One region of the Saccharibacillus brassicae genome, then DNA from elsewhere that is predicted to be linked to it. Evidence: predicted binding sites of a transcription regulator. Region 1 holds the regulator's gene; each other region holds the start of a gene.
What was found. Region 1 encodes CtsR, which represses protease genes until heat stress. Its sites were predicted from a motif close to ATGGTCAATAAAGGTCAAACA; they were not measured.
Positions count from the first base shown of each region.

Region 2: FFV09_RS18165 (ATP-dependent Clp protease ATP-binding subunit) is a predicted target of CtsR. The motif match lies at 1,598-1,618, and genes of this name have one in related genera.
Region 3: clpP (ATP-dependent Clp endopeptidase proteolytic subunit ClpP) is a predicted target of CtsR. The motif match lies at 1,405-1,425, and genes of this name have one in related genera.

Region 1 is NZ_CP041217.1:1,843,237-1,846,514, forward strand. Features, by position in the region: gene clpC (ATP-dependent protease ATP-binding subunit ClpC) at 1-227, opposite strand, end outside; gene mcsB (protein arginine kinase) at 294-1,358, opposite strand; gene mcsA (protein-arginine kinase activator protein McsA) at 1,374-1,898, opposite strand; gene FFV09_RS07855 (CtsR family transcriptional regulator) at 1,947-2,414, opposite strand; gene FFV09_RS07860 (right-handed parallel beta-helix repeat-containing protein) at 2,707-3,278, opposite strand, start outside.
Region 2 is NZ_CP041217.1:4,378,554-4,381,831, reverse strand. Features, by position in the region: gene FFV09_RS18170 (6-phospho-beta-glucosidase) at 1-1,277, shown strand, start outside; gene FFV09_RS18165 (ATP-dependent Clp protease ATP-binding subunit) at 1,707-3,278, shown strand, end outside.
Region 3 is NZ_CP041217.1:2,711,366-2,714,643, forward strand. Features, by position in the region: gene FFV09_RS11390 (AIM24 family protein) at 1-412, opposite strand, end outside; gene clpP (ATP-dependent Clp endopeptidase proteolytic subunit ClpP) at 656-1,258, opposite strand; tRNA gene FFV09_RS11400 (tRNA-Arg) at 1,561-1,635, opposite strand; gene FFV09_RS11405 (sugar-binding transcriptional regulator) at 1,937-2,974, shown strand; gene gap (type I glyceraldehyde-3-phosphate dehydrogenase) at 3,080-3,278, shown strand, end outside.

The DNA.
Region 1 (3,278 bases):
GTCGGCTGTTCCTGGCCGCGCCCGATCAGCGTCTCGACTTCGTTCTGGATTTGTTCCAGTCCGAGGCCGAGGCCGATCAAAGCTTTGGCCGCGATTCCTTCGCCTTCGCGAATCAGACCGAGCAGGATATGTTCCGTGCCGATATTGTTATGTCCGAGTCTTACCGCTTCTTCCTGGGCAAGAGCCAGCACTTTTTGCGCACGTTCCGTAAATCTGCCAAACATCATATACAAAGCACCTCCACAAAGTAGTAAGCTCCAGGCCGAATACGGATCCGACCGCCGAACCGGGTATTATTCCTTGCTTTTGACCAGCTTATCCCGGATCAGCTGCGCCCGGTACATGTCTTTCTCCGCTGCATTCATTGTAGCACCGAACGTTTTCTGAAGGAAATGAGGTTGCGTCAAAATGGTTAACTCGTTCAGCAGCGTCGTCGTCAACTTTTCGATCCAGCCCAGATCGACGCCCAGCCGAAGATCGGACAGCCGCTGAGCGGCTTCTTTGCCGTCGATGATCGCGGCATGGGTCAAAATGCCGTACGAGCGCATGACCCGGTCGTACAACCGGATCTTGGACTCCGCGACGAGCCTGCTGCGTGCTTGACGTTCATATTCGATGATCTGGGCCGCAATTCCTTCCAGGTTGTCCACAATCTCGATTTCGCTCTGGCCGAGCGTAATCTGGTTGGAGATCTGGAAAAGATTCCCCTGCGCTTCGCTGCCTTCGCCGTAGATGCCGCGAACGGTCAGTCCCACCTGGGAGACCGCGTTCAGGACGCGGCCGATCTGGTGGGTCATGACGAGAGCGGGCAGATGGACCATGACCGACGCCCGGAGCCCCGTGCCCACGTTTGTCGGACAGCTGGTGAGATACCCGCGCCGGTCGTCGAACGCGTAATCGACGTAAGCTTCCAGCACGTCGTCCACCGACGTCGCCCGCTCCCAGGCACGCTTGACCTGAAAGCCGGAGTACAGGCATTGAATACGCAGATGGTCTTCTTCGTTGACCATGATGCTGAGCGATTCGTCGTCGCTGAGGACGACGGCCGCTTCCTGCGACTCGTTGGCGAGCGCCGGACTGACCAGATGTTTCTCGACCAGCACCTGCCGGTCGATCTCGTTCAGCTCGTCGAGCCGGATCGCGTGCAGCGTCCCGAGCTCTCCTGACGCCTGTTCGGCCGCTTCGACGAGCCGGACGCGCACTTCCTCGGCCTGCTCTTCGCTCGCCACGAGCGGAAACGGGAGCGCCCGCAAATTGCGCGCGATACGCACCCGGCTGCTGACCACGATATCGGAGTCCTGGCCTTCGGCTTTCATCCAACTGCTCAGCGCATGTTCCGTAAACGCAAAATCCGACATGGTTCGGTTCCTCCTCTACCGCTGGGACCGCTTCAGTTCAAGTTCGCGGATGCGGTCCCTGAGCTGCGCGGCCGTTTCGAATTCCTGTTTTTCAATCCGTTCCTGCAACTCCTGCTTGAGCGCCTCGATCTCCCGCTGCACCTGCAGGTCGGCGCCTCCGCGCTTCGGCACTTTGCCGACATGCACGGTACCGCCGTGAACGCGCTTGAGCAGCGGATCGATCTTGCCGTCAAAATGCTTGTAGCAGGAACTGCATCCGAACCGCCCGATTTTGCGGAACTGCGCATACGTCATCCCGCATTCTTCGCATTGAAGCCGCGGAGCCTGCGCCGCGCTTCCGGACTGCGTTTTGCCGGCCATATCAAAATCGAGAAAGCCGGACAGCAGATTGTGGATCGAAAAGCCGCCGGAATGGCCGGGCAGCATCTCGCCTTTTTCCCTTGCGCAGTGCTCACAAATATGGAATTCGTTTTTTTCGCCGCTGATGATCTTCGTAAAATGCAGGGTTGCGGGCCTCTGCTGGCATTCCTGACAAAGCACTCGCCCACCTCCTTCGCAAAATAAACGCCCGAACAACAAAAGTTCCGGTCAGTCCGATTGTCCCATCAAAGCGATCAGCATCGCCTTCATGATGCGCGCTCTCATCTCGTCCCGGTAAGGAAGCTTGAGCAGCAGCGTATTGCGCAGAACGGCCGAACGCATCAGCGCCGCTTCGCGCCCGGTGATAAGGTTCGCCTCCACCAGCCGGTAGATCAAGCCTTCGGCCGCGGATTGGCTCATCTCGCTGCCGATCGTCTCGTGCACGTGGGCATGCAGCTCGGAATGCATCGGCAGATCGATCCGCTGGATACGAATATAGCCGCCTCCGCCCCGTTTGCTTTCGACCAGATACCCTTTTTCCAACGTAAAACGCGTGCTGATGACATAATTGATCTGCGAAGGCACGCAGGAAAAGCGATCGGCCAAATCGTTGCGCTGAATCTCGATCATGCCTCCGTGACTTTCCTGCAGTACCGTTTTTAAATAATGTTCGATGATATCGGAAATATTACGCATCGATCCACCCTCCACTATCTGCCTGAGCCGCCGCTCGGCCTATTGTCCGGATGTGGAGCCTACTCTTAAAATAACCCTTCCGCAAAAAGGAAGAAACGTCTGGTTTTTTTGAGGCACCGTCCGTTTGCGGCGTGTCACAGAGTCTTGTACGAATATTCTTTCCGTTGACTTTGACTTTCTTTGACTTTGTATATATTATATCATGTTTTTTTGAATTGCCAAGCGCCGCAGGAAATCGAAAGCAAAAAAAGACCGCGGAAATCCGCAGTCCCCGTTCCATGGTGAATTCCGCTTAGAATCCGCTGTTGCCTTCGGCATGGATCTCGCCTTTTTTGAACGTCGTGGCCGATCCGCCCGGATTCGTGATCTGGTTCGACGTGAAGTAAATATTGCCGATTTGCCCGTCTCCCCATACACCGATGCCCGCATTGACCGAATCGGAAATCAGGTTGCCGGTAAACCGGACTTCGTCGATGCTGCCCTGATCCGCGAACACCAGCACGTTCGGATGGTCGTCGGTCGGACGGGTTCCCGCATTCACGATCTTGTTGCCGCTCACGTTCACGCCGCTTACGCTTCGCGTATTCCAATGTCGTTCGACCGCGATGTAGATGCCGGCCATTTCCGTGTTGCTGATCGCGTTTTTGTCGATCGTGACCGAACTTCCGCCGACGACCGATATGCCCCGCGCCTTGGATGCGTAGCCGACCGAGTTGCCCCGAATAACGATGTCGCTCGTCGCTGCTGCGTCTTTTTGGTAGCTGACTACGGCGATAGCGTCGTCGCCGGTCTGCTTCACCGTATTGTTTTCGACCGTGATGCGGCTGCTGCCGCCTGTGATATGGATACCGTCGGCCCGGGTGC
Region 2 (3,278 bases), 2.5 Mb from region 1:
TCTATCATCGGTATGCGGAAGATATTGCCCTATTCGGCGAGATGGGCTTCAAAGTGTTCCGTCTGTCGATCGCCTGGAGCCGCATCTTCCCGAACGGCGACGAAGCAGAGCCGAACGAAGAAGGCCTTGCTTTTTATGACCGCGTATTCGCCGAACTGCAACAGCGCGGCATCGAGCCGCTCGTCACGATCTCCCATTACGAAGCGCCGTTCAGTCTGACCAAAATCTATAACGGCTGGTCCGATCGCCGCGTCATCGACTTCTACGTGAACTACTGCGAGACGCTGTTCAAGCGGTATAAAGGAATCGTCAAATACTGGCTGACCTTCAACGAAATCAATATCCTGACGATGCCTCTCGGCACGTTCCTGGCCGGCGCCATGATTCCGGAAAACGGCATGGAGCTGACGAACCCGGATTCCAGTACGGACCAAGCCCGCTTCCAGGCGCTGCACCACCAGTTCGTCGCCAGCGCCAAAGCGGTCAAGCTCGGCCATTCCATCGATCCCGACTTCAAGATCGGCTGCATGATCGCCTATATGTGCGCCTACCCGCTGACAAGCGATCCGGCCGACGTGCTGCTCGCGCAGCAAAAAGACAATATCGGCAACTTCCTGTGCGGCGACGTGCACGTGCGCGGACAATATCCGGGCTTTGCCAAACGTTATTTTGCGGAAAAAGGGGTGGAGCTCCTCTTCGAAGCCGAAGACGAACAGATCCTGCTCGAAGGCACGGTCGACTTCTACACGTTCAGCTATTACTCGTCCGTATGCGTCAGCGCCGATCCGGAGCAGGAGAAAATCGGCGGCAACATGTCGATGGGTCTCAAAAATCCGTATCTCAAAGCGAGCGCCTGGGAATGGCAGATCGATCCGCAGGGGCTGCGCTGGGTGCTCAACAACGTCTACAACCGCTACCGGCTGCCGATGATGGTCGTCGAGAACGGCCTCGGCGCCGTGGACGAAGTCGAAGCGGACGGTTCGATCCGCGACGATTACCGGATCGAATACCTGCGCGAGCATATCAAGGAAATGAAAGAAGCGATCATCGACGGCGTCGACCTGATCGGCTACACGCCGTGGGGCTGTATCGACCTCGTCAGCGCCGGCACCGGCGAGATGAAGAAACGCTACGGCTTTATCCATGTCGACAAGGACAATGAAGGCCAAGGCACGTTGAACCGTTCCCGCAAAGCCAGCTTCCATTGGTACAAACAGGTCATCGCAAGCAACGGCGAGACGCTTGCGACCGATCCGGAAGCCGCCGCGCAGAAGTAAGACCGGGTACGACGCGGAGGGATCGGCCGCGTGGTCGGCGGCCGGATCGGTGTGCCGCCCGTCTCGATCCGATCCGATCCGACCGGCAGTTCCCCGATACTTTGCTTGTCTCCGCTCGGCGCCTCGACACGTCCGCTCGACGTTTCTCCTGCGCGGTTCCGCGCGAACAGCCGCTTCCCCGGTTCTTCCGGGCGAAGCGGCTTTTTGGCGCGCAGCGTTAAGTCTTTTCGTGAGTCTAATGCCCCTTATTCCACCTTTCACAACAAACTTACTAAAAATAACCGAAAAACTATTGACTCTGGATGTAGATGCGGTATAATAAGGTCAAAGAAAGTCAAAGTCAGAGCAAAAGATCAAACTTTTGACTTTGCCGACTTCATTATCATCTATCCAAACCTATAAACTCACATTTGAAAGGGGCATGCCTTCATGCGCTGTCAACACTGTAACCAGAATCAAGCAACCGTCGGTCTCAGCCTCACGATTAACAATAAATCCGAGAAAATGTTCCTGTGCGAAGACTGCTATGCCAAAGTCAACGGCGGCGTGCCATTCACGGCGGGCTTCGGCTCTTCCGGTCCTTCCCCGTTCGAAGAAATGTTCCGCGGCTTCATGCAGTCGAATCAAGCGTCGAACGGCGCTTCGCAGCGCTCCGCGCAGCCTTCCGCCCAGGGCGGCAAACGCGGCGGCGGCCTGCTCGACCAGCTCGGACGCAATCTGAACGACGCGGCTCGCGGCGGCAAGATCGATACGGTCATCGGCCGTGACGAAGAAATCGACCGCGTGATCGAAATCCTCAATCGCCGGAACAAAAACAATCCGGTCCTGATCGGCGAACCGGGCGTCGGCAAGACGGCGATCGCCGAAGGGCTCGCGCTGCGCATTACGGAAGGCCAGGTGCCGTCCAAGCTGCTGAACAAGGAAGTGTATTCGCTGGACGTCGCTTCGCTCGTAGCCGGAACCGGCATCCGCGGACAGTTCGAAGAGAAGATCAAACAGCTGATCGCCGAGCTGGAACAGCGCGACAACGTCCTGCTGTTCATCGACGAGATTCATCTGCTCGTCGGTGCGGGTTCTGCGGAAGGTTCGATGGACGCGGGCAATATCCTCAAGCCGGCCCTGTCGCGCGGCGAGCTGCAGGTCATCGGCGCGACCACGCTCAAGGAATACCGCCATATCGAAAAAGACGCCGCGCTCGAACGCCGCTTCCAGCCGGTTATCGTGAACGAACCGACCGCCGAAGAGACGATTCTTATTCTCAAAGGACTGCGTCCGAAATACGAGCAGTTCCACGGCGTCCGCTACTCCGACGAGACGCTTGAAGCGTGCGTACGCTTGTCGAGCCGCTACGTGCAGGATCGTTTCCTGCCCGACAAAGCGATCGACCTGCTGGACGAATCCGGCGCGAAGCTGAACCTGCGCGCTTCGACCGGCGGCAGCGACGAGATCAAAACGCGCCTGGAGCAGATCAAGCTCGAGAAAGACGCGGCGGCCCGCGAAGAAGACTACGAACGCGCCGCCAAGCTGCGCGACGAAGAAGCCGGCCTGAACGCGCGGCTGAACGGCGAACCTTCCGGCGAAGACGTGCTTGAAGTGTCTGTCGAAGATATTCAGGCCATTATCGAACGCAAGACCGGCATTCCGGTCGGCAAGCTGCAGGCCGACGAACGCGGCAAGATGAAGAACTTGTCCGCCCGTCTGGAAAGCCGCGTCATCGGCCAGACCGAAGCGGTCGACAAAGTGTCCAAAGCGGTTCGCCGCGGACGGGCCGGACTGCGCAGCAGCGGCAAGCCGATCGCGTCCTTCCTGTTCGTCGGACCGACCGGCGTCGGCAAGACCGAACTGTCCAAAGCGCTCGCGGACGAACTGTTCGGCAGCAGCGAATCGATGATCCGCCTCGACATGAGCGAGTATATGGAACGCCACTCCGTGTCCAAGCTGATCGGCTCGCCTCCGGGCTACGTCGGCCATGAAGAAGCCGGACAGCTGACAGAGAAAGTG
Region 3 (3,278 bases), 870 kb from region 1:
CGTCCACGATGATCTCTTCGCCCGGCGCAAGCTCGATCAGCGTGAAGTCTTTGCGTTTGGGTTCCAGATAGATTTCGCCCGTGCCGCGGTAGACCGGCTTGCTCGCGGTCTCGCCCGTCACGGCGCTGCCGACGAACTTCTTGGCGAAGCCGCCCACGCCGCCGGAGCGGTTCTCCATCTCGATATTGCCGAACATGAACTGGAGCGCGCCCGCTTCGAGAATGGCCGAAGAGTCGTCGAGCAGGATGCGCACCTGCTGCCAGCCGAACCGTTCCGAATCGTGATGGTTTACGGATTTGGCCAGTTCGGCGTTATAATTTTCCGGCAGGCCGCCGGCCTGAATGACTTCGATGATCATATTTTCTCTGCGGAGCGAACTGAAGACGCGAAAATCGTTATGGCGAAATTGCATGGGCATTGTCCTCCTCGGATATAGGTGCGAATGGTTATGTATCTGCACCTATTACGCAAAGCGGGCGGGACGGTTGCGAAATGCGCGCCTAATGAACGCAAATGAACGACAATGACCGATACAGGCACGGCGATGACCGTAACTGACCGCAAATCCAGGCTGATGAGCGCCGGGTTGCGCCAATCTACGCAAAACAGCCGTCCGGCTTGCGCCGGACGGCTGTTTTTTTAAGAGATAATCGGTTTACTTCACGCCGGCTTCGGCAATCGGCTTCTCGATCACTTTGTCGATGATGCCGTATTCGGCTGCCGCAGCAGCTTCCATGAAGTAATCGCGGTCCGTATCTTTTTCGATGCGTTCCAGCGGTTGGCCGGTACGCTCGGAGAGGATGCGGTTCAGCTTGTCGCGCAGCGCGAGGATGCGGCGGGCACGGATTTCGATGTCCGAAGCCTGACCCTGGGCGCCGCCGAGCGGCTGGTGAATCATGATCTCGCTGTTCGGCAGGGCAAAACGCTTGCCCTTGGCGCCGGCGTTCAACAGGAATGCGCCCATCGAAGCGGCCATGCCGACGCAGATCGTGGAGACGTCTGCCTTGATGAACTGCATCGTATCGAAAATTGCCATGCCGGCCGTGATCGAACCGCCCGGGCTGTTAATGTAGAGGTAGATGTCTTTCTCCGGATCTTCCGCTTCGAGGAACAGGAGCTGTGCGATAATCGCGTTGGCCACGACATCGTTGACTTCGGTGCCGAGGAAGATGATGCGGTCTTTCAGCAGACGGGAGTAAATATCGTACGCTCTCTCGCCGCGGTTGCTTTGTTCAACGACCATAGGAATGTAACCCACAGTGAAAAACCTCCTTGTGAACGGATGGATTCCGCTCTTAGAATTGGAATGGATGCCCAGGCTGGATGAGCTGTCGAACCCTGCGCAAACGAAGGTCCGATAAACGTCTAGCTGGTATTACCCATATGATAAACAATCCCAAACATAAAGTCAAAGAAAGTCAAACTTTATGCAAAAAAAATAGCCGATATCGGCGTCAGGAATGAAAAATACAGTTAAATAATAACGGGCTGTCCCTTAACGGAACATTTCGATACACTGGGATGCTGTAAAAAATAATGGCGGGATGCTGTAAAAAATAATGGCGCGCCCGCCAAGAATCGAACTTGGATCTCAGGCTTCGGAGGCCTACGTCATATCCATTGGACCACGGGCGCACGCTTACAAACAGCAGCAATCATTATTATACTAGGCAGCAAGAGAAATTGCAAGCCCTAAGAAAGTTGTGAAAAAGGGGACAAAAACACCCCTACATCATGCGCTTGCTGCATGTCTTTTTCCCATATCTAGTAGGCCGTCGGCTACATTGGAAAAGCGCAAAATATACGCAGGGCAAAGCTTGCATCGCAGCGGCAAATTGGGTAAACTAGGTGTGGGACATAAAAAGTGTTCCCGGGACAATAATCGTCCATTGGTCCAACATTATACGGGCAGACGAAGTTTGCAGAGGTGGAACGCATGCAGAACATTCTCGAAATTCAGCAGCAGCTGCTTCCCGATCTCATGGAAACTCTCAAGAAACGGTATACGATCCTGCATCAGATTATGCTGACGGGCACGACGGGACGCCGAACGCTGGCCCACTCCCTTCAGATGACCGAACGCGTGCTGAGAGCCGAGACCGATCTGCTGAAAGCGCAGGGCTTGATTGAAACGGACACGGCGGGCATGCGGATCAGCGATGCCGGACAACTCCTTCTTGAGCGTCTGGAACCGGTATTGAAGGAATTGGTAGGATTGTCCAACCTGGAAGAGAAGATTCGCCGTTTCTACGGACTCCAGAAAGTCGTGGTCGTTCCGGGGAACTGCGAAGAATCGCCTCTCTCCAAGCGCGAACTCGGCAAGGCCGGGGCCAAAGCGCTGCTCGGCGTCATGCGGGGCGGAGACGTGGTGGCCGTAACGGGAGGCACGACGCTGGCCGAAATGGCCGAGCAGCTGACCTATCCGGTCAACGGTCCCCTCAAGGGGAGCTGGTTCGTTCCGGCTCGCGGAGGACTGGGCGAGAGCCTGGAAATCCAGGCGAACACGATCGCTTCCAACATGGCCAAGCGCGTCGGCGCCGATTACCGGCTGCTGCACGTACCCGATCTTTTGAGCCGGGAAGCGTACGAATCGCTCGTACACGACCCGAACATCCAGGAAATCGTTCGCGAGATCCGCACCGCCCGCATCATTGTGCACGGGATCGGGAACGCGGTGGATATGGCTAGAAGGCGCAAGCTGGACGAAGCTACCACCGACGGTCTTCGCGATAAGGGAGCGGTAGCCGAATCGTTCGGTTATTACTTCGACGAGAGCGGCAGCGTCGTACATAACATGCTGACGCTCGGACTCAGGCTCGACGATATCAAGGCGGCAGACGTCGTTCTTGGCATTGCGGGCGGCAAATCGAAAGCGAAGGCGATCCACGCGGTGCTGCGGTTCGGCCAGGAAGACATTCTGGTCATCGACGAAGCGGCCGCGATGGAGATTGTCCGGGTGCTGGAGAGCGCCTGATGAACTTGTTACTCATGGCGCCGTGTTTTCATCGATATGGAGACACACGCCTTGAATAAATGAAAACATTTCTTCAAAAACCATTTTCTTAGGAGGAACTGTTCAATGACTGTAAAAGTAGGAATTAACGGATTTGGTCGTATCGGACGTTTGGCTTTCCGCCGTATTCAAGACGTGCAAGGTATCGAGGTTGTCGCAATCAACGACTTGACCGATGCGAAAATGCTCGCACACCTGTTGAAATATGATACAACGCAAGGCAAGTTCAACGGCGAAGTCGAAGTACACGACGGCTTCTTCAAAG